DNA from 3 places in the Pseudomonas huanghezhanensis genome. Region 2 is predicted to be linked to each of the others. Evidence: riboswitches for the same ligand, from Rfam matches in the RefSeq annotation. Region 2 holds a riboswitch; each other region holds the start of a gene.
The links. Region 2 has a riboswitch for cobalamin ahead of cobW (cobalamin biosynthesis protein CobW). Riboswitches for the same ligand answer to the same signal wherever they lie in the genome.
Positions count from the first base shown of each region.

Region 1: another riboswitch for cobalamin. It lies ahead of cobO (cob(I)yrinic acid a,c-diamide adenosyltransferase); the one in region 2 lies ahead of cobW (cobalamin biosynthesis protein CobW).
Region 3: another riboswitch for cobalamin. It lies ahead of OYW20_RS12585 (ABC transporter substrate-binding protein); the one in region 2 lies ahead of cobW (cobalamin biosynthesis protein CobW).

Region 1 is NZ_CP113949.1:4,111,687-4,121,815, forward strand. It holds gene cobD (threonine-phosphate decarboxylase CobD) at 1-289, opposite strand, end outside; gene cbiB (adenosylcobinamide-phosphate synthase CbiB) at 282-1,190, opposite strand; gene bluB (5,6-dimethylbenzimidazole synthase) at 1,187-1,837, opposite strand; gene OYW20_RS18455 (cobyrinate a,c-diamide synthase) at 1,834-3,129, opposite strand; gene cobO (cob(I)yrinic acid a,c-diamide adenosyltransferase) at 3,140-3,751, opposite strand; cobalamin riboswitch at 3,866-4,081, opposite strand; gene OYW20_RS18465 (PQQ-dependent sugar dehydrogenase) at 4,207-5,553, shown strand; gene OYW20_RS18470 (C40 family peptidase) at 5,674-6,210, opposite strand; gene OYW20_RS18475 (C40 family peptidase) at 6,306-6,998, opposite strand; gene OYW20_RS18480 (NAD-dependent deacylase) at 7,074-7,847, opposite strand; gene hda (DnaA regulatory inactivator Hda) at 7,844-8,548, opposite strand; gene OYW20_RS18490 (AI-2E family transporter) at 8,764-9,837, opposite strand; gene OYW20_RS18495 (DUF2066 domain-containing protein) at 9,909-10,129, opposite strand, start outside.
Region 2 is NZ_CP113949.1:3,168,152-3,178,280, forward strand. It holds gene OYW20_RS14135 (ATP-binding protein) at 1-867, opposite strand, end outside; gene cobN (cobaltochelatase subunit CobN) at 932-4,696, opposite strand; gene cobW (cobalamin biosynthesis protein CobW) at 4,700-5,779, opposite strand; cobalamin riboswitch at 5,911-6,130, opposite strand; cobalamin riboswitch at 6,226-6,461, shown strand; gene OYW20_RS14150 (CbtB domain-containing protein) at 6,559-6,747, shown strand; gene OYW20_RS14155 (CbtA family protein) at 6,759-7,484, shown strand; gene OYW20_RS14160 (cobalamin biosynthesis protein) at 7,481-7,897, shown strand; gene cobM (precorrin-4 C(11)-methyltransferase) at 7,917-8,663, shown strand; partial or broken gene OYW20_RS14170 (IS1182 family transposase) at 8,769-10,129, shown strand, end outside.
Region 3 is NZ_CP113949.1:2,832,712-2,842,840, forward strand. It holds gene OYW20_RS12555 (DUF2252 domain-containing protein) at 1-351, shown strand, start outside; partial or broken gene OYW20_RS26250 (MCP four helix bundle domain-containing protein) at 667-1,329, shown strand; partial or broken gene OYW20_RS26255 (methyl-accepting chemotaxis protein) at 1,636-2,232, shown strand; partial or broken gene OYW20_RS12565 (IS1182 family transposase) at 2,447-3,863, opposite strand; gene OYW20_RS12570 (GNAT family N-acetyltransferase) at 4,300-4,794, shown strand; gene OYW20_RS12575 (ABC transporter ATP-binding protein) at 4,823-5,614, opposite strand; gene OYW20_RS12580 (FecCD family ABC transporter permease) at 5,611-6,627, opposite strand; gene OYW20_RS12585 (ABC transporter substrate-binding protein) at 6,624-7,637, opposite strand; cobalamin riboswitch at 7,779-7,974, opposite strand; gene OYW20_RS12590 (NAD(P)/FAD-dependent oxidoreductase) at 8,175-8,894, shown strand; gene OYW20_RS12600 (phosphodiesterase) at 9,006-9,803, opposite strand; gene OYW20_RS12605 (DUF1883 domain-containing protein) at 9,915-10,129, shown strand, end outside.

The sequences.
Region 1 (10,129 bases), 940 kb from region 2:
CATAACAGGGCGACAGCACGCCGACCTTGCCGGCGTGACGCAGCCGCGGCAACGCCTGAATCGCCGCTTGCGAACCCGAGACGGGTAACACGTGGGGCGCACCGTAGTAATCACTGGCAGCGAGTTCAAGGCCGTCATCGGTCTCGGGCAGACGCGCCCAGGCAGTCAAAGGGATCTGCGGGATGGGCCACGGCCACGGGGAAATGCCGCTGGACAAGTCGAGCCATTCCACTTCGGGGATACCGTAATCTCTGATCGCGCCGCGCAATCGGCCGCCGTGTTCAAGCATAGAATTGAGCCCCTGCGCACAAGATCAGCAACCAAAGCCAGACGCCACGCTGCACTAATTGCCAGCCACGATCAATGGCATCGGCATCGGCAGGCGTGCCCTCACCCAACTGCGGACGTTCGTGCAGCTCGCCGTGATAAATCGCCGGGCCTCCCAACTCAACACCCAAGGCACCTGCACCTGCCGCCATCACCGGCCCTGCGTTGGGGCTGTCCCACTTCGGTGCCTGCGTGCGCCAGCAGCGCAAGGCCAGTCGGGTTTTCCCCAGCAGCGCGTAGGTCAACGCCACCAGCCGCGCCGGTATGTAATTCAGCACGTCATCGATTTTTGCCGCCGCCCAGCCGAAGCGTTCAAAGCGGGCATTGCGATACCCCCACATAGCGTCCAGCGTGTTGCTCAAGCGATACAACACCACGCCGGGCGCACCCAGCAGCACGAACCAGAAAATCGCAGCAAACACCGCATCACTGCCGTTTTCCAGAACGGACTCGGTCGCGGCGCGCGCCACTTCGGTTGAATCCAGCTCAGTGGTCTGTCGGCTGACCAGATATCCGACGCGGCGCCGTGCTTCGTCCAGATCGCCGGTGCGCAGCGCTTGCGCCACTGGCTGAACATGCTCGCCAAGACTGCGCATGCCCAGCGCGCAGTACAACGCGGCAATTTCGATCAGCCAGCCGATGTAAGGCAGCCCGCTCAGCAACATAGCCAGCACGGTGAGCGGAATGACAGCGATGAACCATGCCGTCACGCCATGACTGCGCCAGCCGCGTCCACCGGGGTTGAAGCGTTGTTCGAGACGATCAGCGAAACGACCGAAGGCCACCAGCGGGTGGTTTCGTTTTGGCTCGCCAAGCAGCGCGTCCAGCGCAACCCCGGCGATGCTCAACAACGCCACGCTCATGGATGCACTCCCCAGGTATTTTCGTAAACCAGCTCGCTGAGCGGGCGGGCCTGCGCCCAGCCTTCCATCACCAGCATCGGCTGTGGATAAAATTCGGCGACCGGCCCCAGACACAAGATGGCCAGCGGCTTGGCCCCGACCGGCATGCCCAGCACCTCGGCCAGCGCCTGAGGCTCGAACATCGAAACCCAGCCCATGCCCAGCCCTTCGGCGCGGGCGGCCAGCCACAGGTTCTGGATTGCGCAGGACAACGACGCCATGTCCATTTCCGGCAACGTCCGGCGGCCAAAAATGTGCTTTTCACGATCATCCATCAACGCTGCGACCAGCACTTCGGCGCACTGCTCGATGCCCTCGACTTTGAGCTTCATGAAGTGATCGGAACGTTCGCCCAAGGCCTCTGCGGTCTGGATGCGCTCAAGCTCAACGTGGGCGCGGATACGTGCACGCAACTGCCGGTCCGTGACACGAATGAAACGCCAGGGCTGCATGAGCCCGACGCTGGGCGCGTGATGGGCCGCTTCAAGCAAACGCGCCAACAACGCAGGCTCAACTGAGCCGCCGCTGAAGTGACGCATGTCCCGTCGTTCTGCTATCGCCCGATAAACCGCAGCGCGCTCGGCGTCACTGAAAGCCTGGTCGCTCATGGCAAAAACAGCGCCGCCACCGCCTGGGGGTTGGAAGGGAAATAGAAGTGCACATAGGAAGCCGTCATCCGGCCTTCGCGGTAGACCGCTTCGGCGCCTCGCCCGCCATTGGGGCTGATGCCACGGGTGATCGGTTGCAGCTCAGTGCTGGTCAGCGAATGGTGATAGGTGTGGCCACGCAACGTGCCTTCCGGCAGCTCGACATTTTGCAGCGCCAGGGCGGCGAGACGCTTTTGCATGACGGCCTCGCCGCTGAGCAGTCCGACCAGGTCCGCGCGCACGCCGTCGACATCGGTCAAAGCGTCCAGCAGATACAGCATGCCGCCACACTCCGCCAACAGCGGTTTACCGGCGGCGTGATGCTGACGGATCGCGTCGAGCATCGGGGTGTTTTCGCCCAGAGCCACGTGGTGAAGCTCCGGATAACCGCCAGGAAGGTACAAGCTGTCTGCTTCCGGCAATTGCTGGTCGCGAATGGGCGAAAAGAACGACAACTCGGCGCCCATCGCCCGCAGCAAATCAAGGCTCGCGCCATAGATGAACGCAAATGCTTCGTCATGGGCGATGGCAATCCGAACCCCTTCGAGCAAGCGCTCGGCGGGCACGACGTCAGGCGCTTCAAACGTCACGACCGGCGGCAGCGCCACTTCACAGGTACTGGCCAGCGAGTTCGCTGCTGCGTCGAGTCGCACGTCAAGATCATTCAGCTCGCTGGCCTGCACCAGCCCCAGATGGCGGCTGGGCAGTTCGATACCGGTCTCGCGGGACAATGCGCCGTACCAGCGCATGCCTTCAGTGAGGCTGTCCTCCAGCAACTGCGCATGACGGACCGTGCCCACCCGGTTGGCGAGTACGCCGGCAAAAGGCAGGTCCGGCTGATAACGCGCGAGCCCCAGCGCCAAGGCGCCAAACGTCTGGGCCATGGCGGTGCCGTCGATGACGCCCAGCACCGACACGCCAAAACGTCGTGCCAGATCTGCGCTGGATGGGGTGCCATCGAACAGCCCCATCACACCTTCGATCAGGATCAGGTCAGCGTCGGCGGCAGCTTCCCACAACAGGCGTCGGCTTTCGTCCTCGCCCACCATCCACATGTCCAGTTGGTACACCGGGTTGCCGCTGGCGCGCTCGAGGATCATCGGATCGAGGAAGTCAGGGCCGCACTTGAACACGCGGACCTTGCGCCCTTGATTGCGGTGCAATCGGGCGAGCGCGGCGGTCACGGTGGTTTTGCCCTGTCCGGAGGCGGGTGCGGCGATCAATACCGCCGGGCAGTGCCTTGCCTCGCTCATGAACGCTTACTCACAGCTCAATACCCTTTTGCGCGCGGATACCGGACTGGAACGCATGCTTGATCACGCTGATGTCGGAAGCAGTGTCCGACAGGTCGAGCAATTCCTGTTTGGCGCCGCGACCGGTCACGACGACGTGCTGCATCGGCGGGCGCGCCTGCAAGTCGCTGAGCACTTGCTCAAGATCGAGATAGCCATGCTTGAGCGCGATGTTCAGCTCGTCGAGGATCACCAGGCCAATCTCGGGATTACGGAGCATCTCTTGCGTGACGGCCCAGGCGGATTCTGCAGCAGCGATGTCGCGCTGACGGTCCTGGGTTTCCCAGGTGAACCCTTCGCCCATGACGTGGTAGCGGACTTGTTCCGGGAAACGACGGAAAAACATCTCCTCGCCGGTGCTGTTACGGCCCTTGATGAACTGCACCACGCCACACTGGATGTCGTGGCCCATGGCGCGGGCCAACATGCCGAATGCCGAGCTGCTTTTGCCTTTGCCGTTGCCGGTCAGCACCAGCAGCAGGCCGCATTCGTTGGGTGAACTGGCGATACGCTCGTCCATCACGGCTTTTTTGCGCAGCATGCGCGCCAGATGGCGTTCGTCACGTTCGGGGGATTCGCTCATCTCGGCTCTCCGCTTGAGGGGCAGGTAAACGCAGACGAAGAGCAAAGGCAGGCACTGGCAGCACGACGCAGATCAAAGACCCGGGCCGCTGCGCAGAGCATCGCCCTCCGTGATGCTGTTGAATTGGATCAGGCCGGTCTCCGGACTCATGAGCGAACTTTCTGGCCACGCGCCTTCCCATGCTCAATGAACACAGTGGCATCGTGCGCGGCCTTCTCATTTACCGTTGCGGAGGCAGTGCCGGGATCAAAGCGCGAGGCATTCTCACCGGCTTCCCTGTTTCACCCTGTCGAGCCTTGCTCGATGGGCACCTGAAACAAGTGGCGAAGGGTAGAGGGTTGGGGTTTGAGCGTCAATCAACGCAGCGTCTGATCCGCCGGTTGAACCTAAGAAGGCTCAGGTGCCTCTACCTAGATACACAAAAATACAAACTGCACCCGAAATGGAGATCGACGATGTTCAAGCTCAGACCTCAATTTGTCCTGCTGCTGTTGGTTACCGGTGGCCTTGCTGCTTGCGGCGAGTCTTCCACCTTGCAAGTCAGTGACGGCATGGGGGCATCGCCCAAGCTGCCTGAACCCAATAAAACGCTGATCCCTACTGTGAACATCGCTCCGGCAGTCGGCTGGGCCGCCGGCGCCAAACCTGTCGCCGCGCCGGGCACGCAGGTCGCTGCGTTCGCCGAGAACCTCGACCACCCGCGCTGGCTGTACGTCTTGCCGAACGGCGATGTACTGGTGGCCGAGACCAATTCGCCGCCAAAACCTGACGACAGCAAGGGCATCCGCGGCTGGGTCATGGAAAAGGTGATGGGCCGCGCAGGTGCCGGCGTGCCCAGCCCGAACCGCATCACCCTGCTGCGCGACAAGGACCACGATGGCGTGGCAGAAACCCGCACCGTGTTTCTGGAAAACCTCAATTCGCCGTTCGGCATGGCGCTGGTCGGCAACAAGTTTTACGTGGCTGACACTGATCGGTTAATCAGCTTCAACTACGAGCCCGGCCAGACGTCGATCACCGGCCAGCCGACCAAAGTCGTCGATCTGCCGGGCGGTACGCTCAACCATCACTGGACCAAAAACGTCATTGCCAGCAAAGACGGCAAGAAGCTCTACGTCACCGTCGGCTCCAACTCCAACGTCGGCGAGAACGGCCTGGATCAGGAAAAAGACCGTGCAGCCATCTGGGAAGTTGATCCCGCCACCGGAGCACATCGCATTTTTGCCTCGGGCCTGCGCAACCCCAACGGCATGGATTGGGAACCACACACCGGCGCGCTCTGGACGGCAGTCAACGAACGTGACGAAATCGGCAGCGACCTCGTGCCGGACTATGTGACGTCGGTCAAGGACGGCGCTTTCTACGGCTGGCCCTTCAGCTATTACGGGCAACACGTCGATGTTCGAGTCACACCACAAAATCCGGAACTGGTGGCCAAGGCGATTGCGCCCGATTTCGCGGTTGGCCCGCACACCGCGTCCCTCGGCCTGGCATTCGCAGACGGCAAAACACTGCCTGCTCCGTTTACTGAGGGCCTGTTCATCGGGCAACACGGCTCCTGGAACCGCAAACCCCACAGTGGCTACAAGGTGCTGTTCGTACCGTTCAAGGATGGCAAGCCGAGCGGAACCCCTGTCGACCTGTTGACGGGCTTCCTGAATTCGGATGAGAAGGCGCAAGGCCGTCCAGTGGGCGTGATCAATGACAATAACGGCGGGCTGTTGGTCGCCGATGACGTCGGCAACAAGATATGGCGAGTGACGGCAGCGAAAACCGCACAGGCTTCTAACGCGGCAAAATGATTCGTCGATAAATCTGTGGGAGGAAGCTTGCTCGCGATGGGGGAATGTCAGTGCTGAATGTGCCAACTGACACACTGCAATCGCGAGCAAGCTCCCTCCCGCAGCAACACACTCAACGTGCTACTGCCGCGCGAGGCTCGAAGGCTGGATGACGCGCTTGGCGTTGAGCCAGGCTTTCTGCCAATAGGGCTTGTCGAGGCTGTCCAGTTTGACCGTGCCACCGGTGGCCGGTGCATGCACAAAACGCCCTTCCCCGACGTAAATCCCGGCGTGACTGACGTTGGAACCGCCCGACGTAGCAAAGAACACCAGATCACCCGTCTGCAGTTGACTGCGATTGATGTCCGGGCCGCGCAGGGTAATCATCTCGCGGGTCGAACGCGGCAAGCTGATGCCCGTCGCATTACGGTACACGTAGCCGATCAAGCCACTGCAATCGAACCCGGAATCCGGTGTGTTGCCGCCCCAGCGATAAGGTGTGCCCACAAGCCCGATGGCGCGGACGAGCACGTCGTCTGCAACGGGGGAGGTAAAGTCGGAAGGAGCGGAAACGATGGGCTTGGGGGCAACCCGTTTAGGGGCAGGCGGTGGAGTGCTGGCACACGCCGCCAGCAATACGGCCATTGATACGACAATCAGGCGAACCGGTAGCGACATGGATACAACAACCTGCAACGGATGCGGCCTAAGCCCCTGCCTGAGAGGAGCTGGAACTGCGCACAATCAGGATTAACCTGTTGCGCGCCCGGTATTCAACGATGTTGGCGCTTGAGTGTAGTCGAATTCAACGCTGTCGTTGTTTCTGCAACCTGAGTCTGGGCAGGTGCCATCGCCAACGCGCGTTTGGCTTCAATGAAAGTCCTCGACCAGTAGGCATCGTCGAGGCTGTCTACACGAACACCCCCGCTGCGGCGGCTGCTTGAGTGGATGAACTGATCATCACCCAGATAGATACCCGCATGGCTGACGCGACCGCGACCGGCAGTGCTGAAAAACAGCAGATCGCCTGGTTTGAGGTCGTTACGCTTAACGAGGGGTGCATCGACGTTGATCATTTCACGCGTTGAGCGCGGAAGACTCATGCCGGCCTCTTCGCGGAAGAGATAACCGATAAAGCCACTGCAATCAAAACCCGAGGAAGTCGAAGTGCCGCCGAAACGGTAGCGCGTACCGATCAGGGCTTTGCCACGCTCAAGGATGCTGTCGGCCAACGCTGGCAGCTGATACGGCTTGCTGTCTGCAAACTGTGCCAGTTCATCTTCGGTGGCGATTTCGTCCTGCAGCACGGAGGCGTAGTCGGCTCTGTGTGCAGCGGATTGGGCGGTAACAGAATTCTGCATGTGCTGATTCTGAGCCTGCTGTTGCGACGCTGGCATCTGGGCCGCGCAGCCGAACAACAGGGTAACCAGTGCGAGGGGCACGAGGGGTGCGAAGCGATTTAGCATGGGCACGACCGTGGCGGATGTGTAAAGAAGCCGAGACTATGCCCTCAATCATCCTCATTTGCAAATTCAATCGAATCAAATGTGACTTAGGAGGTCCCCCATCACATCTAAGGCCCTGCACTTCAGGAACACGTCCATTTGCGCAGAATGATCGGTTTGCGAAGGGTTTATCTCGGCGGTAAAGCCTCCCGATACCCTCACCCGAAAGATCGGCTCGTGAATATACGGAAAGCTGGCGGTGGTGCCAATACTTAAAACAGCATCGAAGCCTTTTGCCATCTCTTCGTACAGCATATTCAGTGCCAGCTCTGGCAACATTTCTTCGAACAACACCACCGGTGGTCGCAGCACGCCTTGGCATTTGCCGCACAAAGGCGGCAGCGTCCGCTGCAAATGCTCACGCAGTTGCGGATCTATGGCGCCACAAGACTGACAGTAGAGCGGTGCGAGCTGCCCATGGATTTCTATCAGCCGTTCCGGTGGGCTGCCCGCCGCACGATGATAGCCATCTACGTTTTGCGTCAGCACCCAGCAACCAGGCTTGCGACGCTGCAACTCGGCGATAGCATAGTGCCCCTCATTGGGCTGTCCACCCAGGCAGGCGCTGCCTAATTGGGCAATGTACTTCCAGCACAAGGCAGGGTCACGGCGCAGCATAGGCCCGGACAGCGCGACTTCGATCGGTAAGCCGTCGTCGGTACGCCCGTTGTAAAGCCCGCCAACGCCACGGTACGTCGGCAATCCCGAGTCTGCCGAAAGTCCGGCCCCGGTAATGATCAGGATGCGATTGGCGTGGCGCAATGCTGCCGCGGTTTGCAGCACCAACGACCGGTCGACACTGGGGTTCACCAGCCGAGGGTCTCTTTAAGGAAGGGGATGGTCAATTTGCGCTGGGCCTGTAACGAGGCCTGATCGAGCTGTTCGAGCAAGTCGAACAATGCACTCATGCTGCGGGTGCCGCGGGTGAGGATGAAGTGCCCGACCTCATCGGTCAGGTGCAGGCCGCGACGCGAAGCACGCAGTTGCAGGGCGCGGAGTTTTTCCTCATCCGAAAGCAAGCGCATCTGGAACACCAGCGCCATGGTCAGACGGGACTTTAAATCGGCGAGCTTCACCGGCAGTTCACGGGGTGAGCATGAAGCAGCAATCAGCAACCGCCGGCCGCTGTCGCGCAGGCGGTTGAACAGGTGAAACAAGGCTTCTTCCCATTCAGGCTTGCCGACGATGGCCTGAATATCATCCAGACACACCAGCTCGTATTGTTCCAGATGGTCGAACAGCTCGATGCCCTCATCAATCACTTCAGCCAGCGGGAGATAGACCGCAGGCTCACCCAGTTGCTCGAAACGCAAGCAAGCGGCCTGCAACAAATGAGTGCGCCCTACCCCATGCTTGCCCCAGAGGTAAATGAGGCTTTCAGTCCAGCCGGCGTCGGCTTCGCACAGCCGCTCGACATAGCCGAGTGCTGCGGCATTGGCGCCTGGATAGTAATTGACGAAGGTGGCGTCATCACGCAGACGCACACTCAGGGGCAGCTGAATAGGTTTCATGCTGGCTGAACGGCTAGTGAAGAGCCGCCAAGGGGCCTCTATGTAAAGTGCGCAAAGTTTATACCGGTGAGCCGGGCCGCACAATGCAGCAGACCCCCTGCAAAATCAAAGGCTTGCGCAGGCTCCCCGGCGGGCCTCGGTTTGCGGGTCAAAACACAGCCATAAAAAAGGCGTCTGGCGCTTCAAACGCCAGACGCCCTTCACTTTTTAAGCGTTTACAACTTCAGGTCTTCCGAGCCGCCGTAAATGTCCGAGTCCTTATAAAGGTCATGCACGTGACGCACGAGAACCATGATCACCGCAGCCACCGGAAGCGCCAACAGAATGCCGGTGAACCCGAACAACTCGCCGCCCGCCAGGATGGCGAAAATCACCGCCACCGGGTGCAGCCCGATGCGATCACCCACCAGCAACGGCGTCAGGACCATGCCTTCCAGCGCCTGACCCACCATGAACACCGCGACAATGCCCAACATCGGATACAGGTCGCCGCCGAACTGGAAGAAACCGGCGATGATCGCCGCCCCGATGCCGATCACAAACCCCATGTACGGCACGATCGCCGCGAGACCCGCAATTACGCCGATCAACAGCCCCAACTCCAGGCCCACCAGCATCAGGCCAGCAGCGTAAATCACACCCAGCGCCACCATCACCAGCAGCTGCCCACGAATGAAAGCGCCCAGAACCTCATGGCATTCACCTGCCAGCGCGACGATTTTGCCCTCGCGGTGACGCGGCAGCAGACTGCGAAGCTTGGCCATCATCACGTCCCAGTCGCGCAGCAAGTAGAAGCACACCACCGGAATCAGCACCAGGTTGGTCAACCAGCCAATCAACGCCAGCGTCGAAGTGGTGGCTTGCGCGAGGACGATGCCGACGATGTCGCCCGTCTGACCCATGTGCTCCGAGATCGCCGCCTTGACCTTGTCAAACTTCCAGAACCCGTCCGCCAGCCCCAGCTTTGCTTGCGTCAACGGCATTGCCGTGTGTTGCAACCAGTCGAGAATCTGCGGCGCCAGTTCGTATAAGCGGTACAACTGCTTGGCGAGCATGGGCACCAGCACCAGCAGCAAACCCAGCAGAATCAGGGTGAACACCAAAAACACCGACACCACGCTCACACTGCGCGACAACCCGAGTTTCTCGAGACGATCCGCCAGCGGATCCCCCATGTATGCCAACAGCAGCGCCACTAGAAACGGCGTCAGGATCGAGTGGAGCAAAAATACGAACAGGCACAGCAGGACAATCCCACCGATCCAGAACCAACGACGCGTATCAGTCATTACCGCCTCTACCGCCACTCATACCGTGGCCCAAAATGAATGCCTTTTTTACAACGTCGTTATGAACGCCGCTACCAGCGAAAGTGCAACTGCGGCGTTGAAACCGGTTGAACAGTTGGAGCAGCGCCCGGAACCGGCGGTTGATCGCCCGCGACCGGTTCCGCTGGAACCGGGTCGGCAGGCACTTCCTGCAACTTGGCCAGCGACAACTGGGAACGCACCTGATCAGGACTCCCGGACACGTCGAACACCACACGGTCGCCGCTGGCGGAATTCAAACGTCCACCAAATG
Region 2 (10,129 bases):
CGAGGGCGATTCCGAGGGCTGACGTCGCCGATGGCGCAGGGCAAACTCGGCCACCGCATCAATGTCCTCCTCCTCAATCACCGACACGCCGCGCCATGCCGCATGCGCCCGGGCCGCACGCAGCCAGACCAGGTCAGCGCGCAAGCCGTCAACACCCGCGGCGAAACACCGCTCGGTAATCACTTCCAGGCTGCGGTCATCCAGTTCGATGTCCGACAGCAAGACGCGCGCACGTTCGCAACGCGACCTAAGCTCGGCTTGCTGCGCCTCCCATTGCTGGCAGAACGTCTCGGGCGAGGCATCAAAATCCAGGCGCCGGCGGATGATCTGGCTGCGCTCGGTTGGCGCGGTCTGCCCGCTCAACGCGACGTTCAGGCCGAAACGATCGAGCAGTTGAGGGCGCAACTCTCCCTCTTCAGGGTTCATGGTGCCAATCAGCACGAACCGGGCCGCATGACGATGGGATATGCCGTCGCGCTCCACCAGATTGATTCCGCTTGCGGCGACGTCCAGCAACAGGTCCACAAGATGATCCGGCAGCAGATTGACCTCATCGACGTACAGCACCCCGCCGTCGGACTTGGCCAGCACACCCGGAGAGAACGCCGCACGGCCTTCGCTCAGGGCCGCATCAAGATCAAGCGTACCGACCAGCCGCTCTTCGGTTGCGCCCAGCGGCAAGGTCACGAACTGACCACTGGCGAGCAAATCGGCCAGCCCCCTCGCCAAAGTGGACTTAGCCATCCCGCGCGGCCCTTCGATCAACACCCCGCCGATCTTCGGGTCGATGGCCGTGAGGCACAGCGCCAGTTTCAGCGCTTCAGCGCCGACCACAGCGGCCAAGGGGAAATGCGGGATGTCGTTCATTCTCAATTCTCGTTTTTGACGTGTAGAGCCGGACGTTCAGCCAGCAGCTTTTGCACAGCCAGCCTCACGACTCTTCAATGTCCAGCAACAGGTTTTCCAGCGCCTCGCGGTACTCGCCGGGCTCTTGCCACAGGCCGCGTTGCTGGGCCTCCAGCATGCGTTCGGTCATGTCGCGCAGCGCGTCAGGGTTGTGTTGCTGGATGAACTCACGGGTAGACGGGTCAAGCAGGTACGCGTCGGCGAGCAGCGCGTATTGATGATCGTCGATCAGTTCGGTGGTGGCATCGAACGCAAACAGAAAGTCCACGGTGGCAGCCATTTCAAACGCGCCTTTATAGCCGTGACGCTTGACCCCCTCGATCCATTTGGGGTTCGCCGCACGCGAACGCACAACGCGGTTCAGCTCTTCCTTGAGGGTGCGAATCTTCGGCAGATCGGGTTGACTGTGGTCACCATGGTAGCTCGCAGTTTTGGCGCCGCTGAGGGTCTCGGCCGCCGCGAGCATGCCGCCCTGGAACTGGTAGTAGTCATTGGAATCGAGTAGATCGTGTTCGCGATTGTCTTGATTCTGCAGCACCGCCTGCACCTGGCTCAGGCGTTGCGCAAACCGCTCGCGCGCCGGCGTGCCCTCATCGCTGGCGCCGTACGCGTATCCGCCCCAATTGAGATAAACCTCAGCGAGGTCTTCGCGGCTTTGCCACAGGCGTCCGTCGATAGCGTTCTGCACGCCGGCGCCATAGGCACCCGGTTTAGCGCCGAAAATCCGCCAGCCTGCCTGACGCGCCGCATGCTCGGGAGTAGCCCCGGCGCGCTCGAATTCAGCGCGCTCGTCTCGCACACGGGCCGAGAGCGGGTTCATATCGTCGGGTTCGTCCAGCGCTGCAACGGCCTGCACGGCGGCGTCGAACAGGCGAATCAGATTGGCGAACGCGTCGCGGAAAAACCCCGACACCCGCAGCGTCACATCAACACGCGGGCGGTCGAGGAGGCTCAGCGGCAGAATCTCAAAATCATCGACACGCTGACTGCCCGTTGCCCAGACCGGACGCACGCCCATCAGCGCCATCGCCTGGGCAATGTCGTCGCCGCCGGTGCGCATCGTCGCCGTCCCCCAGACAGACAATCCCAGTTGACGCAAATGGTCACCGTTGTCCTGCAAGTGCCGCTCCAGCAACAGATTTGCCGATTGAAATCCGATGCGCCATGCGGTGGTGGTGGGCAGGTTGCGCACGTCCACCGAGAAAAAATTGCGCCCCGTCGGCAGCACATCAAGGCGCCCACGGCTGGGTGCACCGCTGGGGCCGGCAGGCACGAATCGCCCGCTCAGGGCATCCAGCAAACCCTGCATCTCTGCCGGACCGCATGCGTCCAGACGCGGGGCCACCTCTTCTTTCAACGCATTAACAATAAGCTCCAACTCATTGTTTTCAAAAAATTTACCGTCGACCGGATTCGCCAATACGCGCTCAATCAGACGCGCCGCGTAGAGCTCCAGACGCTCCCGTGTGTCACCCACGGTTCGCCAAGGTTCGTCGCTGACTTCATGTAACGCATGAGGTTTGGGACCGGTCCACGGGTCACCCAACACACAGTCCAGCGGATCGATACCGAGGTCGAACGCTTTGCTCAACACCCTCAGCACACTCGCTTGCGCGCCCTTGCCGTCGCCACGCGGGATGCGCAACAGCGCCAGCAACGTATCAATGCGCAAACGTCCGCTCGGGGACTCGCCAAACACGTGGAGGCCGTCACGGATTTGCGACTCCTTCAGGTCGCACAGATAGGTGTCCAGACGCGGCAGCCAGACCGCGGCGTCTGACTCGGCATCAAAACCTTCTTCGAGCGCCAGTTCACGGTCAATGTGGGTTTCGCGCACCAGCCTGAGAATGTCCTTTTGCAGCTCTCTGGCACGGCGCGGATCAAGTAGCTGCGCTTCGTAGTATTCGTCCGCCAGCACTTCCAGATCGCGCAAAGGGCCATACGTTTCAGCGCGCGTGAGCGGCGGCATCAGGTGATCGATGATCACTGCCTGGGTGCGGCGTTTGGCCTGGGCGCCCTCACCAGGATCGTTGACGATGAACGGGTAAATGTTAGGCATCGGCCCGAGAATCGCATCTGGCCAACAGTGTTCCGACAACCCGACACCTTTACCCGGCAACCACTCCAGATTGCCGTGCTTGCCGACGTGGATCACAGCGTGGGCGCCGTAGCTTTTGCGCAACCAGAAATAAAACGCCAGATAGCCGTGCGGCGGCACAAGGTCTGGGTCGTGATACACAGCGCTGTGATCGACGCCGTAACCGCGCGCCGGCTGGATGCCAATGAAGGTCAGACCAAAGCGCAGCCCGGCGACCATCATCCGCCCGCCCCGGCACATGGGGTCGGTGTCGGGCGCACCCCAGCGCTCAGTGACTGCATGTTGATTGGCCTCGGGCAAGGCAGCGAAAGCGGCGAGGTACTCGTCCATCGCCATGCTCTGGTGGCACGGACGCTGGTCCCGGCCCTCGGGATCATTGGTCACGCCGCCCAACAATGCGTGAATCAACGCCGTGCCGCTCTCAGGCAGCGGTGCCAGGGGATAGCCCTCGTTTAGCAGCGCACGCAGGATATTCAGCGCGGCGGCCGGTGTGTCGAGGCCTACGCCATTGCCGATTCGCCCGTCGCGTGTCGGGTAATTAGCCAGAATCAGCGCCACACGCTTGTCGTGATTGGGCAAACGCCCCAGTAAAGCCCAGCGTCGCGCCAGTTCGGCGACGAAGTCCATGCGCTCAGGCTGGGGGCGATAGCACACAACGTCCGACTGGCTGCGCTCGCTGTACCACGCCAGGTCCTTGAAGCTGATCGGCCGGCTGATGATTCGCCCATCCAGCTCAGGCAGCGCAATGTGCATCGCCAGATCCCGGGCACCAAGGCCTTGTTCGCTGGCCTGCCATGCGGGCTCGTTGTCTTGCGCACAGATGGCCTGAATCACCGGAATGTTTCGGCGAAACGGGCGCAGGTGCGGGGCTTCAGGGCTGGACTGGGCAAAGCCCGTGGTGTTGAGGATGATCTCGGTGTCGGTTTCGTCCATCCAGTCCTGCAACGCCGCCATGCAGCCAGCCTCTTTGAGGCTGGCTACGGCGATGGGCAGAGGATTGAGTCCCTGCGCGAGCAAGCGCTCGCAGAACACATCTATAAACCCGGTATTGGCCGCTTGCAGGTGCGAGCGGTAGAACAACAAGGCCGCCACCGGTTGCTCGGGCAACCAGTCGGCCTGCCAGTCACCGAGCGTGGCACTGGCTTTTTTGGGGTGGTAGATAACGGTCCGCTGCAGGGGCTGCGGCTCGGTCCACGGATAATCGCGGCCGAACCAGCTACTGGCCATGCAGTTATACAACTGCATGGCATTGTGCTTGCCGCCCTGTCGCAGGAAATGCCATAGCCGCTCGGCCTCTTCTGCCGGCACACTGCTCAGACCGGTCAGTTCGGGATCTGGCCGATCACAACCGGGCATCAGAATCAATTTCACGCCACGTGCCGCCAGCTCCACCAGACGCTCGACGCCATAGCGCCAGTAGCCGATACCGCCGTGCAAAGAAAGCAGAATCACCTTGGCGTGGCGCAGCACCTCGTCCACGTAAAGGTCGACCGAGGCATGGTTCTGCACCTGCATGGGGTTGGCCAGACGAAAGCTTGGGTAATCGTCCGGGAGTTGCCGGGCCGTTTCAGCCAGCAACGCCAGACTGGAATCGCCGCTGCACAGAATCACCAGTTCGGCGGGGGTTTGACCGAGGTCAGCGATGCTGTCGTCCGGGACAAACCCGCCGGGCTGGGTTCTGAGCAGGTGCATGGATTAACCTTTGGCCGCAACGGAGGAAACCGCAGCGCGCAGCTGTGATTCGAGCACCGTAGCGTCGAGTTCCTGACCGATCAGCACCAGATGTGTCACGCGCTCTTCTTCAGGCTTCCAGGCGCGGTCAAAATGCTTGTCGAACCGCGTGCCAACGCCTTGCACCAACAGGCGCATCGGCTTGCCGGGGATGGCAGCGAAGCCTTTCACGCGCAAGATGCCGTGCTGCACGACGGCCTGAGTCAGCGCGTCCAGCAGCAGGCTTTCGTCGGCTTGGGGCAAGGTGATGGAAATCGAGTCGAAAGCATCATGATCGTGGTCCTCATGATCGTCGCCTTCGTGGTGATCGTGGTGGGTCTTGCGGCTGTCGATGTGTTGCTCGGACTCAGCGCCCAGGCCCAGCAGCACGCTGATCGGCAGTTGACCTTTGCTGGCCTCGATGACTTTGACCGCCGGGGGCAACTCTTCGGCGACTTCAGCACGCACCGCGGCCAGCGAGTCGGCGTCGAGCATGTCGGCCTTGTTGAGGATCACCAGATCGGCGCTCGCCAGTTGGTCCGCGAACAGCTCATGCAGGGGCGACTCGTGGTCCAGATTGGGGTCGAGCTTGCGCTGCGCATCGACCTGATCCGGGAATGCCGCAAAGGTACCTGCCAGCACGGCCGGGCTGTCGACCACGGTGATCACGGCGTCAACGGTGCAGGCGTTGCGGATTTCCGGCCACTGAAACGCCTGCACCAACGGCTTGGGCAGTGCCAGCCCGCTGGTTTCGATGAGGAGGTGGTCGAGGTCGCCACGTCGGGCAACCAGTTCGCGCATGACCGGGAAGAACTCTTCCTGAACGGTGCAGCACAAGCAGCCGTTGGCCAGCTCGTAAACCCGGCCGTAGGCTTCTTCTTCGGTGCAGCCGATGGTGCATTGTTTGAGAATTTCGCCGTCGATGCCCAGCTCGCCGAACTCGTTGACGATCACCGCGATGCGGCGTCCTTCAGCGTTGTCGAGCATGTGGCGCAGCAGAGTCGTTTTGCCCGAACCGAGAAAGCCGGTGACGATGGTGACGGGGAGTTTGGCCAGTGTTTTCATCGGTTGCCCTCAGGCTTTGCGGCGGGCAAAAGGGACGAAAACGACGCAGCACTGAGACTGGCTGGCCGTTGGATTCGCCACCGGATCACCCCGCCCGGTTGTAATGAGAATGAATGGGGCTCGTGCTCGCGCATGGCTCCCGGGTCGAGGCAGGTCTCCTGGCTTACGGTGGCGTGCCGGGCGCTGGAGATGCGCGACAAGCATTCATCGCGCCTTCCCGCTCGCGCAGTGGCTGTGCAATGAACATGACCGTTTACAGTTGCGGGGGCAGCTGCGGCGTCTGACCGCATTCCCTTCTTAGCACTGGCCCGGACGTCACCGGACCTGCGAACCTCGACTGCCGCAAGGCTACGCAGTGACCCTGTTCAGGTCAATCTCCGCAAGGCTCATTACCACCTGCGCACACGGCCGGCCCGCAATTGACGCTGGCCGCCCGGCCATGCTCTCCTACACGCCTTGTTACGGGTGCCCTTCACAGGGTGAAACGGGAAACCGGTGCGTGCAAGCCTTCGGCTTGCGCAAGTCCGGCGCTGCCCCCGCAACGGTAAGCGAGAGAAGAGTCAGATCCACTGTGTCTTTCACGCCAACTGCGTGCGGCATGGGAAGGGACTCTTGAAGGTGCCACGCGCTGCGCGCTGCACCCCTCGCGAGCCCGGAGACCGGCCCGAAACGTTCACATCACAAACCCGCGGTGGGCGGGCGCTGTTGAGTCCCTGCTGACGCCTGTCAGCGGGCTTCACTGCGCTTTCCTGTTCGCTGACATTTCAGAGGGACGCGCCATGTCGATCAGTACCACCGGCCCAATCACTACCGCCAGCAGCACCACCCAGACCCAACGCCTGACCGCCTCTGTCAGCGCGATGATCCTGGGCGCATGCCTGGTGTATTTCGCCGGTTTTTCGCACATCGATGCAGTACACAACGCCGCGCATGACACCCGTCACAGCTCAGCCTTCCCTTGCCATTGAGGTCCGACGCCATGTTCAAGCGTATCGCTCAAACGGCAGGATTCACCGGGCTGCTGGCCGCTCTGTTGCTGACCGTTCTGCAAAGCTTCTGGGTGGCGCCGCTGATTCTTCAGGCCGAAACCTATGAAAAGGCGCCCGCCTCCGAGGTGCAACCGCATGAGCACAGTGACGGCGCCATGGCCGCGCATGTGCATGACGCGCAAGCGTGGGAGCCGGAAGACGGCTGGCAACGCGTGCTGTCCACCACAGGTGGCAATCTGGTGGTCGCGGTCGGTTTTGCGCTGATGCTTGCGGCGCTGTATACGCTGCGTGCGCCGGGCCGTACTGCTGAGGGCGCATTGTGGGGGCTGGCGGGTTTTGCCGTGTTCGTCCTCGCGCCGACCCTGGGCCTGCCACCCGAGTTGCCGGGCACCGCTGCAGCTGATCTGACCCAGCGCCAGTTCTGGTGGATCAGCGCCGCCGCGTCGACAGCCGTGGCGCTGGCCCTGTTGGTATTCGCCCACCACTGGATGCTCAAGGTGCTGGCTGCGGCGATTCTGCTGGTGCCGCACGTGATTGGCGCGCCGCAGCCGCTAATTCACTCCAGCCTGGCACCGGAAGCGCTTGAATCGCAGTTCAAAATCGCCTCATTGCTGACCAACGCCGTGTTCTGGGTGGCTATGGGCCTCATCAGCGCCTGGCTGTTCCGTCGCAAAAATCCGGAACTGAACGCAGCCGGGTTGTCCCACGCCGCATGAGCCAGCCAGTTCTGTCTACAGTCCGGGTGATCGGCATCGGCTGCAAACGCGGTTGTCCGGTCGAAGTGCTGGCGGGGTTGATCGACGAAAGCCTTGCGCTCTTTGGCATGGCCGTCGGCGACGTAACTGCCCTCGCCTCCATCGACCTCAAATCTTCAGAGCCGGGATTGCTGGCGCTGAGCGAAAGGCTCGGTGTGCCGTTGGTGTTTTTCAGCGCGGATCAAGTGGCGGAGTTCGAGCAAAGACTGAGTCATCGCTCGCAAGCTGCTTTCGACGCGACCGGCTGCTATGGCGTCGCTGAAAGCACAGCGCTGGCATTGGCAGCTCGCTTGTGTGCCGCTCCTGTCCACTTGTTGATTGCACGCCGCAACAAGGACGATGCCACCTTCGCCCTGGCTGGTTCGTACACCTGAGTAAACTTCGGAGACCCCCATGACCGTCTATTTCATCGGCGCAGGCCCCGGCGATCCAGAGCTGATCACCGTCAAAGGGCAACGCCTGATCGGTAACTGCCCGGTCATCATTTACGCCGGTTCGCTGGTTCCGGAAGCCGTGCTTGAAGGTCATCGAGCCGTTCAGGTCATCAACAGCGCCGAATTGCACCTCGAGCAAATTATCGCCCTGATGAAATCTGCTCATGAACGGGGTCAAGACGTTGCGCGTGTGCATTCGGGAGACCCGAGCCTGTATGGCGCAATTGGCGAGCAGATTCGTCACCTGCGCGAGCTGGGCATTGCGTTTGAAATCATCCCAGGCGTCACCGCAACAGCCGCGTGCGCTGCGCTGCTGGGTGCCGAATTGACGCTGCCGGACATTTCCCAGAGCGTGATTCTGACCCGCTACGCCGACAAAACCTCCATGCCTGCCGGCGAGGCGCTGGGCGAGCTGGCGCAGCACACCGCAACGATGGCGATTCACCTCGGGGTCAAGAACCTCGGGAAGATCGTCGCCGAGTTGATGCCCCACTACGGCACCGACTGCCCGATTGCAGTGGTGCATAGAGCCAGCTGGCCGGATCAGGACTGGGTAGTCGGGACACTGGCAGATATCGAGGCGAAAGTGCAGGACAAGGGGTTTCGGCGTACCGCTCTGATTCTGGTCGGGCGCGTGCTGGGCAACGAAGTGTTCAGCGAGTCGTCCCTGTATCACGCGGGTCACGCACATGTTTTCAGGCCTTAGCTCGTCATCCCGGTTTCGCTTCCTGTACAGACTGTGTGAAAACCTAGCCAACCCGCCCCAGATCTAAGAAAATGCCCCGCATCGAAAGATGCGGGGCATTTTCTTATGGCGTACATCCAGGGCGAATCTCGAAACCAGACCAGCCTGTTTCCGGTTTCCATCGACGAAGTCATTCCCGAAGACCATCTCGTCCGGGTCATTGATGCCTATGTTTCGCGCCTTGATCTCCGGGTTCTGGGGTTTGATAAAGCCATCCCCAAAGGCAACGGACGTCCACCTTACAACCCCGCCGATCTGCTCAAGCTCTACATCTATGGCTACTTCCAGCGCATACGGTCTTCGCGCCGGCTCGAAGCTGAGTGCCAACGCAACATCGAAGTCATGTGGCTGCTCAACCGCCTCGCGCCGGACTTCAAAACCATCGCCGACTTCCGCAAGGATAACGCTACCGCGTTCTCTGCAACCTGCCGCGCGTTTGTTCAGTTGCCGAACCGCAGGCTTGGTCAAAGGTGATCTGGTCGCCATTGATGGCAGCAAATTCAAGGCTGTCGCTTCGGCCCGTCGTCACATCAGCACCAAGCACCTCAAGCGCGATCAGGAAAAAATGGATCGCCGCATAGCCAAGTATCTAGAGGATCTGGACTGCGCAGATCGCGACGAAAATGAAGAGGTGGTTGATCGAAGCGCTGTTAAAACGGTGCTGGCAAAACTGACCGCCAAACGGGACGACTACCTGACCTGCCAGGCGCTGATGGACGAACTGCAGATCACCCAATTCATCAGCACCGAAAGCGACGCGCGGATGATGCGAGCCCCGCAGGCATGGCCGTTGCCTACAACGTGCAGACCGCAGTCGACGCTGAAAACAGCCTGATCGTGCACCACGAAGTGACTCAGGAAGGCGATGATCGCAAGCAACTGGAGCCGATGGCAAAAGCGACTCAGGAAGTCCTTGAACAACCGAATCTGACCGTTACTGCAGATGCCGGCTATTCAAACGGCGAGCATTTTCAGGCCTGTGATGACGCCGGCATCACGGCGTACGTACCGATTAATCGGGGCAACAACATTGAAGACCCCACTTTTTTTGGCCGGGACGATTTAACTACGACCAGCAAAACGACCGCTACCAATGCCCGGCCGGGTTTTTTGCCCCTGCTGCAACTGAACAAGGGACAGCGAATCTACCGCGCAAACGCTAATGACTGCGGCTCCTGCCCCCTTAAACATCGATGCACCAAGAGCCGCTATCGCTCGATCAAGCGACACGTTCACGAAGAAGCTTTTGAAAGATGAAGCAGCGAATGCAGGCACATCCTGAGATGGTTGATGCCCGAAGAAGCATCGTCGAACACCCGTTTGGCAACCTCAAACAATGGATCTACGGCAATGGCCGGTTCTTGCTTCGCCAGCTAAAGGGTGCGCGAACGGAAATGGCGCTTGCGATAAACGCCTATAACCTGAAA
Region 3 (10,129 bases), 340 kb from region 2:
GGCGCCCGCAGCCTGTCACCAGGGCTGGGTAACCGGATGATCGCGACCCGTGTGCTCGACCACGGTTTTTTCGTGCGTGAGCTGCTCCCGCAAGACATGAAGCTTGAGCTGGACCAACTGAGCCAGCGTGATGCCATGCGCGCCGCCAGTTACCTGGCCGGCGTGGTTGGACGTGCACACGCCCGGCAAATGGACCTCGCCACACGCGCATCCTGGATCAACGACTTGCAGTCCAACCGTTCACAGGTGCTCGATGCACCGTCGTGGTTGTGGTCCAGCGTTGTTCAGTTGGTCGGCAGTCATGAAAAAGGCTACCTGGAACACTGCCGCCGATATGCGCTCCAGCACTGATCGAAGGAGGCCGCGTTGCAGGCGCACATCAAGGCCCCGACGTTGACACAGGCAATGCCAAAGCTGGAGAAAATACTGGCGCAACCCATGGAACAAATCAGGTTGTCGCAACTGCCGGATAGCTCGGTTTAAAGCGTCTACCGGTTATTTCACACGGTGTTCCTAATTATTGGCATCTGCAGGGCGATATCCATTCTATGGATACCGCCCTATTCGTCTGTCGGTCCCAATTCCAACCGTCATGGAGACGCTATGTATTTAAGATCGTTGAAGATTTCCAATCGTACCCTCGCATGCTTCGCGCTGATGATTTTCATGGTGCTCGGATTGGGTGTATTCAGTCTCAAACAGATGGGGAGTATTCGTGCAGAAGGAATGGAGATCGAAAATGACTCGCTTCCAGGCATCGCACTGGGCGACGACATTGCACTGGCGTTTGCCAATACGCGCTACGACTTGATGAAATTGCTGTCTGCAAGAGACGCCTCTCAACTTGAACAGGCGCACCAGGAACTTTTACAGACAGAGGCCAACTTCAGTAAGGCAATTGATGCCTACAAGCCTCTCATCAATGGGGCGGACGAGCAGGCGCTGGTCAATGGCTTGATCGAGAACTATAAAACCTACACCGATCATGCCAGCCAGTTGTACAGCCTGCTGCAGAACAACCAGCCAGAGGACGCCAGACAAATCGCTTGGGTCAAGTTGCTTCCGGTGGCTGAGACGATGTCTGCGTTGCTGGGAAAAGTCGAAAAGCTCAATGACGACTCAGAGTCCGAGTCCAGTGACAGTGCTTCGCAGGCGTACGCCAACGCCAAGCTCGTGACGGCAATCATCAGTGCCTTGGCCATCCTTGTGACACTGATACTCGCCTGGCGCCTCACCAAAAGCCTTTCCGGGCCGATCAACGACGCCTTGAAAGCCTCCGAACTGGTCGCCTCGGGCGATCTGCGCCAGAGCACGATCAACATCGAAGGCACTGACGAAGCGGCGCTGCTGTTGCAGTCGATGGGGCGCATGCGCGAAAACCTGCGCACCACGCTTCATCACGTCGGCGACGCAGCCCTGCAATTGTCATCGGCCACTGAAGAGCTGAACGCCCTGATGGTCAGCAGCAACGCGGACCTGCAAGCGCAGAACAGCGAGATCGAAATGGCGGCCACGGCTGTGACGGAAATGAGTCAGGCCATTGACGAAGTGGCGCGTAACGCTGTGTCCACGTCCGAAGAGTCGAAGACCTCCTCACGCTCGGCGCGCCAGGGCCAGGAGGAACTCAATCATACCGTCAGCTCCATCATCGAGCTGACGCAGAACGTCAACAACGCGTCCGAGCAAGCACAGGTGCTTGCCACTCGCACGCTGGAAATCAGCAAAGTGCTGGAAGTGATTCGTTCGGTTTCGGAACAAACCAACCTGCTGGCGCTGAACGCCGCGATCGAGGCGGCCCGTGCGGGCGATGCGGGTCGCGGGTTTGCCGTGGTGGCCGATGAAGTAAGGGCATTGGCGCACCGCACCAGTGAGTCCACGCGTGAGATCGAAACCATGATCGGTCACATCCAGCAGGGCACACAGAGCACAGTGTCGGCGCTTGCGGTCAGCACCGAGCAGGCCCAGCGCACCAAAGGTCAGGCGCAATCGGCCAATGACGCATTGTCGCTGATTGCAAACTCGGTGGCGGTCATTGATGAGCGCAACACGGTCATCGCCAGCGCCTCGGAAGAACAGTCGCAGGTCGCACGTGAAGTGGACCGCAACCTGGTTCGCATTCGGGATCTGTCGGTTCAGTCAGCCGCTCGGGCGGACCAGACCAGCAGCGCCAGCCACTCGCTCGCCTTGCTGGCCACCAACCTGACCACTACGCTGCGTCAGTTCAAGATGTAAGACACTCAGCGGGGCGGCTGGACATTTGAATCAAGTCCAGCGCCCCGCGCGAATGAATTCGCGCCTACAGATTCGCGGGCAAGCCACGCTACAACAGCGCTGTAAGACCTCCTGTACAGACCGTGTGAAAACCAGATAACCAGCAGCTAACCAAAAAAATGCCCCGATCACCTCGGGGCATTTCCCATTTATACAGAGAGAAAAAAGGCCTTCCTCAGGCCAGCAACTCAATCATTCGGCGCACGCCCAGCACGTTGATAGCCCTTTTCAGGTTATAGGCGTTTATCGCAAGCGCCATTTCCGTTCGCGCACCCTTTAGCTGGCGAAGCAAGAACCGGCCATTGCCGTAGATCCATTGTTTGAGGTTGCCAAACGGGTGTTCGACGATGCTTCTTCGGGCATCAACCATCTCAGGATGTGCCTGCATTCGCTGCTTCATTCTTTCAAAAGCTTCTTCGTGAACGTGTCGCTTGATCGAGCGATAGCGGCTCTTGGTGCATCGATGTTTAAGGGGGCAGGAGCCGCAGTCATTAGCGTTTGCGCGGTAGATTCGCTGTCCCTTGTTCAGTTGCAGCAGGGGCAAAAAATGCCCGGCCGGGCATTGGTAGCGGTCGTTTTGCTGGTCGTAGTTAAAATCGTCCCGGCCAAAAAAAGTGGGGTCTTCAATGTTGTTGCCCCGATTAATCGGTACGTACGCCGTGATGCCGGCGTCATCACAGGCCTGAAAATGCTCGCCGTTTGAATAGCCGGCATCTGCAGTAACGGTCAGATTCGGTTGTTCAAGGACTTCCTGAGTCGCTTTTGCCATCGGCTCCAGTTGCTTGCGATCATCGCCTTCCTGAGTCACTTCGTGGTGCACGATCAGGCTGTTTTCAGCGTCGACTGCGGTCTGCACGTTGTAGGCAACGGCCATGCCCTGCGGGCTCGCATCATCCGCGCGTCGCTTTCGGTGCTGATGAATTGGGTGATCTGCAGTTCGTCCATCAGCGCCTGGCAGGTCAGGTAGTCGTCCCGTTTGGCGGTCAGTTTTGCCAGCACCGTCTTAACAGCGCTTCGATCAACCACCTCTTCATTTTCGTCGCGATCTGCGCAGTCCAAATCCTCTAGATACTTGGCTATGCGGCGGTCCAATTTTTCCTGATCGCGCTTGAGGTGCTTGGTGCTGATGTGACGACGGGCCGAAGCGACAGCCTTGAATTTGCTGCCATCGATGGCGACCAGATCACCTTTGACCAAGCCTGCGGTTCGGCAGAACTGAACAAACGCGCGGCAGGTTGCAGAGAACGCGGTGGCGTTATCCTTGCGGAAGTCGGCGATGGTTTTGAAGTCCGGCGCGAGGCGGTTGAGCAGCCACATGACTTCGATGTTGCGTTGGCACTCAGCTTCGAGCCGGCGCGAAGACCGTATGCGCTGGAAATAACCGTAGATGTAGAGCTTGAGCAGATCGGCGGGTTGTAAGGTGGACGTCCGTTGCCTTTGGGGATGGCTTTATCAAAACCCAGAACCCGGAGATCAAGGCGCGAAACATAGGCATCAATGACCCGGACGAGATGGTCTTCGGGAATGACTTCGTCGATGGAAACCGGAAACAGGCTGGTCTGGTTTCGAGATTCGCCCTGGATGTACGCCATAAGAAAATGCCCCGCATCTTTCGATGCGGGGCATTTTCTTAGATCTGGGGCGGGTTGGCTAGGTTTTCACACAGTCTGTGTAGGAGCCAACTTGTTGGCGAGCCGCTGTCCGGGTTGAAACAGTGATGCCGCCACGCGAATGAATTCGCGTCTACAGATCTCGCGCCCAATCGCATCCAACAAACGTACAGATCTCGCGGCCAATCGCCTTTAACGAACTTAAAGATTTCGCGGTTAATCGCCTCTAATAAACGCTACGAAACCCTGTAGGAGCCTGACGAGCCAAAGCGAGGCCGCGATACGGTCCATCAGACAAACCGCATCACCGACCATCAACCACCGAACGCCAAACCCGTGGGAAGGAGCTTGCTCGCGATAGGGTCCACCACGATAAGATGCCGGGCTAAATCGTGTGTGGTTCGCAGAGGAAAAGGTATTGGATCAGCTCACCATCGTCGCACCGGTCAGCGCGGATATTCCTGAAATCATCGAGTTCACCCTGGCCGCACGCGCCGAGCTTTTTCCCAAGCTGGATGGGGCCGGTATGCCAGCCGATCTGGCGGATTTTGCCAGCGTTTACTTAAACGGTAAGGGACGATTTCTGCTGGCGCGCGACGCAGGGCGAATCGTTGCCTGCGTCGGTTATCTACCCTACGACAGCCGCTTCCCGCACCTTGCCTATCCAGGCCTGAACGTGGTCGAAGTGGTCCGCCTCTTCGTGCACCCCGCGTATCGCCGCCCAGGTCTGGCGACCAGGTTGTACGAGGCACTCAAAGCCTTGGCAGTGGCCGACGCGGTCGATGTCATTTACCTGCACACCCACCCGTTTTTGCCGGGTGCCATCGACTTCTGGCGCAAACGCGGTTTCGACGTGATCGATATCGATGCCGACCCGGTGTGGCAGACGACCCATATGCACAGCCCGCTTTGATAACCAGAACGTGGACCGACAGGACGCCTCACGCTGAGCGGAAGCGCAAGATCTGCGCGCCGTCAGCGGGGTCGATCAAATAGTGCGCCTCCACGCCGAAGGTCTCTCGCAAGCGTTGCGGGGTGAGCACCTGCAGCGGCGTGCCGAGGGCGACAAGTCGCCCCCGGTCAAGCACCGCAAGTCGATCGCACGTCAGTGCCTGATTGAGATCATGCAGCGCAATCAGCGTTGTAACCGGCAACGCTTGCACCACGTTCAAAATCGCCAGCTGGTGCTGGATATCCAGGTGATTGGTCGGTTCATCCAGCAGCAGGATTTGCGGACGCTGCGCCAAAGCACGGGCGATGTGCACCCGCTGACGTTCGCCGCCTGAAAGATTGCGCCAGCTGCGGTTTTTCAGGTGCGCCGCGTCGACATCCTTCAGGGCCTGTTCGACGATTGCATCGTCTTCCTTTGACCAAGGGCTCAAGGCTGACAACCAGGGCGTTCTGCCCAATGCGACCGCATCAAACACACTCACCGCCTCCAGCGTATCCGCCTGTTGCTCGACCAGGGCGAGTGTCTGCGCGATGTCACGCCGCGACAAAGACCTGAGCGCCTTTGCGCCCAGCTGCACCGAACCCTGGCTGGGTACGCACAATCCGGCGAGGACTTTGAGCAAGGTGGATTTGCCGGAACCGTTCGGTCCGACAATGCCAAAAGTCTCGCCAGACCGGATTTCCAGCTCGATGCCGTGCAGCAATTCGGCATCACGCACGCGCAGACCGAGCCCCGAACACGAGAGCACGGGGTGATCCAATGCCGCCGTGGCGTCGTTCATCGTGCTGTCCCCCGGCCAATCAGAATCAAGGCAAACACCGGAGCGCCGACCAGCGCCGTGACGACACCAACAGGGATCACCTGGCCCTTGATCAGGGTGCGCGACAGGACGTCGGCAGCAATCAGAAACACTGCGCCGCCCAACGCGCTCGCGGGCAGCAACCGCGCATGGCGGGTGCCCAGCAACAGCCGTGCAGCGTGGGGGATCACCAGGCCGACAAAACCGATCGAGCCGACAATCGAGACCATCACGGCCGTCACCAGCGCCGCGCAACCGATCAGGATCAGCTGCACCCGCCACACCGCGATACCCAGCGAGGCCGCGGAGTCGGCACCAAACGTGAACGCATCCAGCGAACGCCTGTGCCACAGGCAAACAGCCAGCCCCAACAGCGCTGCTGGCACGCACAGCCAGACCGACGGCCAGCGTACGCCGCCCAGATTGCCCAGCAACCAGAACATGATGCCGCGCGCCTGCTCGGAGTTCGCCGACTTGGTGATGAGAAATGCCGTCAGCGCATTGAACAGCTGCGACCCTGCAATCCCCGCCAGAATGATCTGGCCGGTGCCTGCGCTGCGTCCACTGGCACGGGCCAGTAGCACCACCACTGCAAAGGCTGCGATGGCGCCGACAAAGGCCCCGACCGACAGCGAAATCAGCCCGGCCCCCACACCCAGCAATGCCACCAGCACGGCGCCGGTTGAAGCGCCAGCGGAAATTCCGAGCAAATAAGGGTCAGCCAGCGGATTGCGCAGCAGCGCCTGCAAGATGACGCCGCATGTCGCCAGCCCGGTGCCGCAGGCGCCCGCGACCAAGGCGCGAGGCAAGCGGTAATTCCAGACGATGCCCTCGTCGATGGGGTCGAGGACGTAGCCTGCGGCCCACAACTTATTGGCCAGCACCTGAAACACCACGGATGGCTCCAGGGTGGTCTCACCAATGGCGACACCGGCAAAGACAGCGAGCAACAACACAACCAGTGCGAGCAGCGTTCGAGAAAGCATTGAGGTCATTTCGCCGGGTTGAAGGTATTGATGGCGGCCGCCAGGGTTTCAAGGCCAGTGAATGTCCTGACACTGGCCTGCATCACCATGGCGTCTAGAACGATGATGCGGTTGTTCTTCACGGCGTCCATGTTGCGCGTCACCGGATCATTGCGCAGGAATTCGAGCTTTTTCTGATAGTCGTCAGCGGGGAAGCGGCGACGGTCCATGCGCGCGATCACCAGAAAGGTCGGGTTGGCCTTGGCGATGGTTTCCCAGCCCACGGTGGGCCATTCTTCATCGGACTGCACAATATTGCGCACGCCCAAGGTGTCGAGCATGAATTGCGGGACGCCCTTGTGGCCGGCCACATACGGATCCAGCTCCAGGCCGGGGCTGGAGAACCAGACCAGCGCGCTTGCGTTTTGCTTCGGCGCATCGTGGGCCAGCGCCATGGATTGAGCGAGACGGGCCTTGAGTTCGGCAATCAGCGTCTGACCCCGGTCCTGAACATCGAAGATCTCGGCCAACTGACTGATGCTCTTGTAGACGCTGTCTATCCGGAAGGCTTCCAGACGTGTGCCGTCCGCGCCCACCAGGTTGTTCTTGGCTTCGCAGTCGGTGGGCATCAGGTACGTCGGGATTTTCAACTCATGGAACTGCTCGCGCGTGCCGACCGCGCCTTGCGCGCCCACCATCCATTCCAGCTCCACGGCCACCAGTTCCGGGCGCTTGGCGATAACCGACTCGAAACTCGGGGCGTTGTCCGCCAGCCGCTCGATGGCATCGTTTTGCGACTTATAGAGGGGCAGTACGTCGTTGAACCACAATGACGTGCCCACCACTTTGTCACTCAAACCCAAGGCGTACAGCATCTCGGTGCCCGCCTGGCCAATGGTCACCGTGCGGGTTGGAGCGTGCGGAAAGGTCAGGGTGCTGCGGCAGTTTTCGACGGTCAGCGGGTAATGCGTGGGGGCAGAATGGGCGAGGGTGGCAACGCTCAACGCGGTGACCAGGGTAGCAAGGCGCAACATCAGCATGAGGCTGTCTCCATCCGACCGTACACGGGGCAGGGGGCTCGAACCGGAAACACATCTTCAACCGCTGCCATCGGCGATGGGATCGCCCGTCAGCCTGGCACGGCTAGCTGCTGAGATGTCCTTCCCGGACACCCCGCCGGTTAGTGATTTGCTTGGCCGGCAGGTCTCCTGACTGATGCGTCGTCGCCTGACTCCGGCCTTCCCGGACATCAGTCCAGTGGCTATTGAGGAGCAGGCTCGGCACCTACAGTTGCGGGGGCAGTTCCGATTGATGCCGGGGGCGGCATTTCGGATTCCCTATTAGTCCCGTGGGGGAACCGGCGGCGGGCATGGTAGACGATCATCGGGGTTATCACCACCGACCGCGGTCGCGTCGATGAAACAGGGTCTGATTGCGCCCGGCTCAAGCGCTGCGCTCAAGCCGTCACCCGGCCTTGATCTCACCATGTGAGTGCATGGACCCAGTGGTCGCGACAAGGCTTGCCGCTGTGTGGCCTGCGCGGTAAACCTTGGGTAACGACCGACGCAGGAACGCTCATGTACCCGCTTATCACTCACGTCGACAGCGATCATTCACTGCCCGAAAGCGCCGATGTGGTGATCATCGGAGGTGGCATCGTCGGGGTCTGCACCGCCTACTTCCTGGCCGCACGCGGCGTCTCGGTGGTGCTGGTCGAAAAAAGCGGCATCGCCCATGAGCAGTCTTCGCGCAATTGGGGCTGGGTGCGCACCCTGGGCCGTGATGTTGCGGAAGTCCCGTTGGCGATTGCCAGCCTGAAGCTGTGGGACGAATGGCCCACGCGACTCAAGCACGACACCGGCTTCACCCGTGCGGGCATCCTCTACGCCTGCGAATCGGAACAGGAGATAGGCAACAAGGTGGCGTGGCTGGAACAGGCGCGGCCACTGGGCATCGACGCACAATTGCTTGACCCGGCGCAGATTGAAGCCCGCTTGCAGTCGAAGATGCCGGGGTCGTGGAAGGGTGCGCTGTTCACGGCCACCGACGGCCGCGCCGAGCCCGGCATTGCCACCGCCGCCATTGCCGAAGGCGCTCGTGCGCTGGGGGTAAAAATGCTGACGCGCTGCGCTGCACGGGGCATCGAGACTGAAGCGGGGCGGGTCAGTTCGGTGATCACCGAACGGGGCGAAAACAAATGCAAACCCGTGGTGCTGGCAGCCGGTGCCTGGTCGGGATTGTTTTGCTGTTCGTCACCCATGACCTGGCCGTGGTCGGGCACATTACTGATCGGGTAGCGGTCATGTACCTGGGGCGCATCGTTGAAGTCGCGCCCACTCGCGAGCTGTTCAACCTGCGAGGACGTCTCGCCAACAAGTTAGCTCAAGAGGTCTTACAGCACCTGACGGCTACGCAAACGGCATAGGCCCGGGGAAGTTGCCGATAGGCACCCAGTGGGTGATCAGGCCGGTGTCGGGTTTCCAGTGGTGCAGCAACAGGGCGGGCGGTTCCAGCCATGACGCCTCTTTGGCATGCGGGTCCAGCGCCAGGGCAATGGCGGTAGTTGTGCTGGGGGCGGTGCAGAGTACGGTCCCGCCGAAGCGCAGTTGCATGGAACGGTGGATATGACCGCACACCACGCGTTCAACCGCCGGAAACTGCGCGACCAGCTGGGCAAGCCGATGCCCGTTGAGGCACGCGTAGGTATCGATGTAGGGAATGCCGCTCAAAAACGGCGGCTGGTGCAGCATGATCAGGGTCGGCCGTTCAGGCTCTTGCGCGAGCGCCGCTTCTAACCAATCGTGCGCTGCGTCATCTATGTCACCGTGGTGCTCGCCGGGCACGGTCACGTCCAGGCCAATGATGCGCATCGGGCCAAGACCGGCCGCGATGAAGTGCACCGGGTCATCGTCAGCACCCGGCATGCCCCTGCAGAAGTTCTCCCGGAACAGCCCGCGGTCGTCGTGGTTGCCGGGAATCATCAGCAGCGGCTGCTCGATCCGGCTCAGCAGCGCACGCGCCTTCTCGTATTCGGCGGGCTGACCTTCATCGACCACGTCACCGGTGATGATCACCACCTCCGGGCGGGGCCACAGTGCATTCAAGTGATCGATGGCTTGCTCGCACATGGTGTTCGAGTCCACCAGCCCCTGGTACAAAACACCTTGGGGCCTTATGTGCAAATCTGAAAGGTGCGCGATCAGCATGGTGAACCTCCTTTTAAACGGCATCAATGTAAGTGGCGCGTCACGGTCGGACTCAGCGCGCACTGAGCCATGATATCGTTCCGACCTTGCTACGAACTGTCAGAGACTCCCATGAAATTCATTCACCAGCGAGAACACTTGAACGAGGGCGACATCGTTGTCATCGAGTGTTCTAACCCCTGCAACATCCGCTTGATGAGCGATGCCAACTTCCGCAGCTTCAAAAACGCAGGTCGGCACACTTACCACGGCGGCGCGTTTGAAAAATTCCCGGCGAAAATTGTCGTTCCCAGCAGCGGCTTCTGGAACATCACCCTGGACACCGT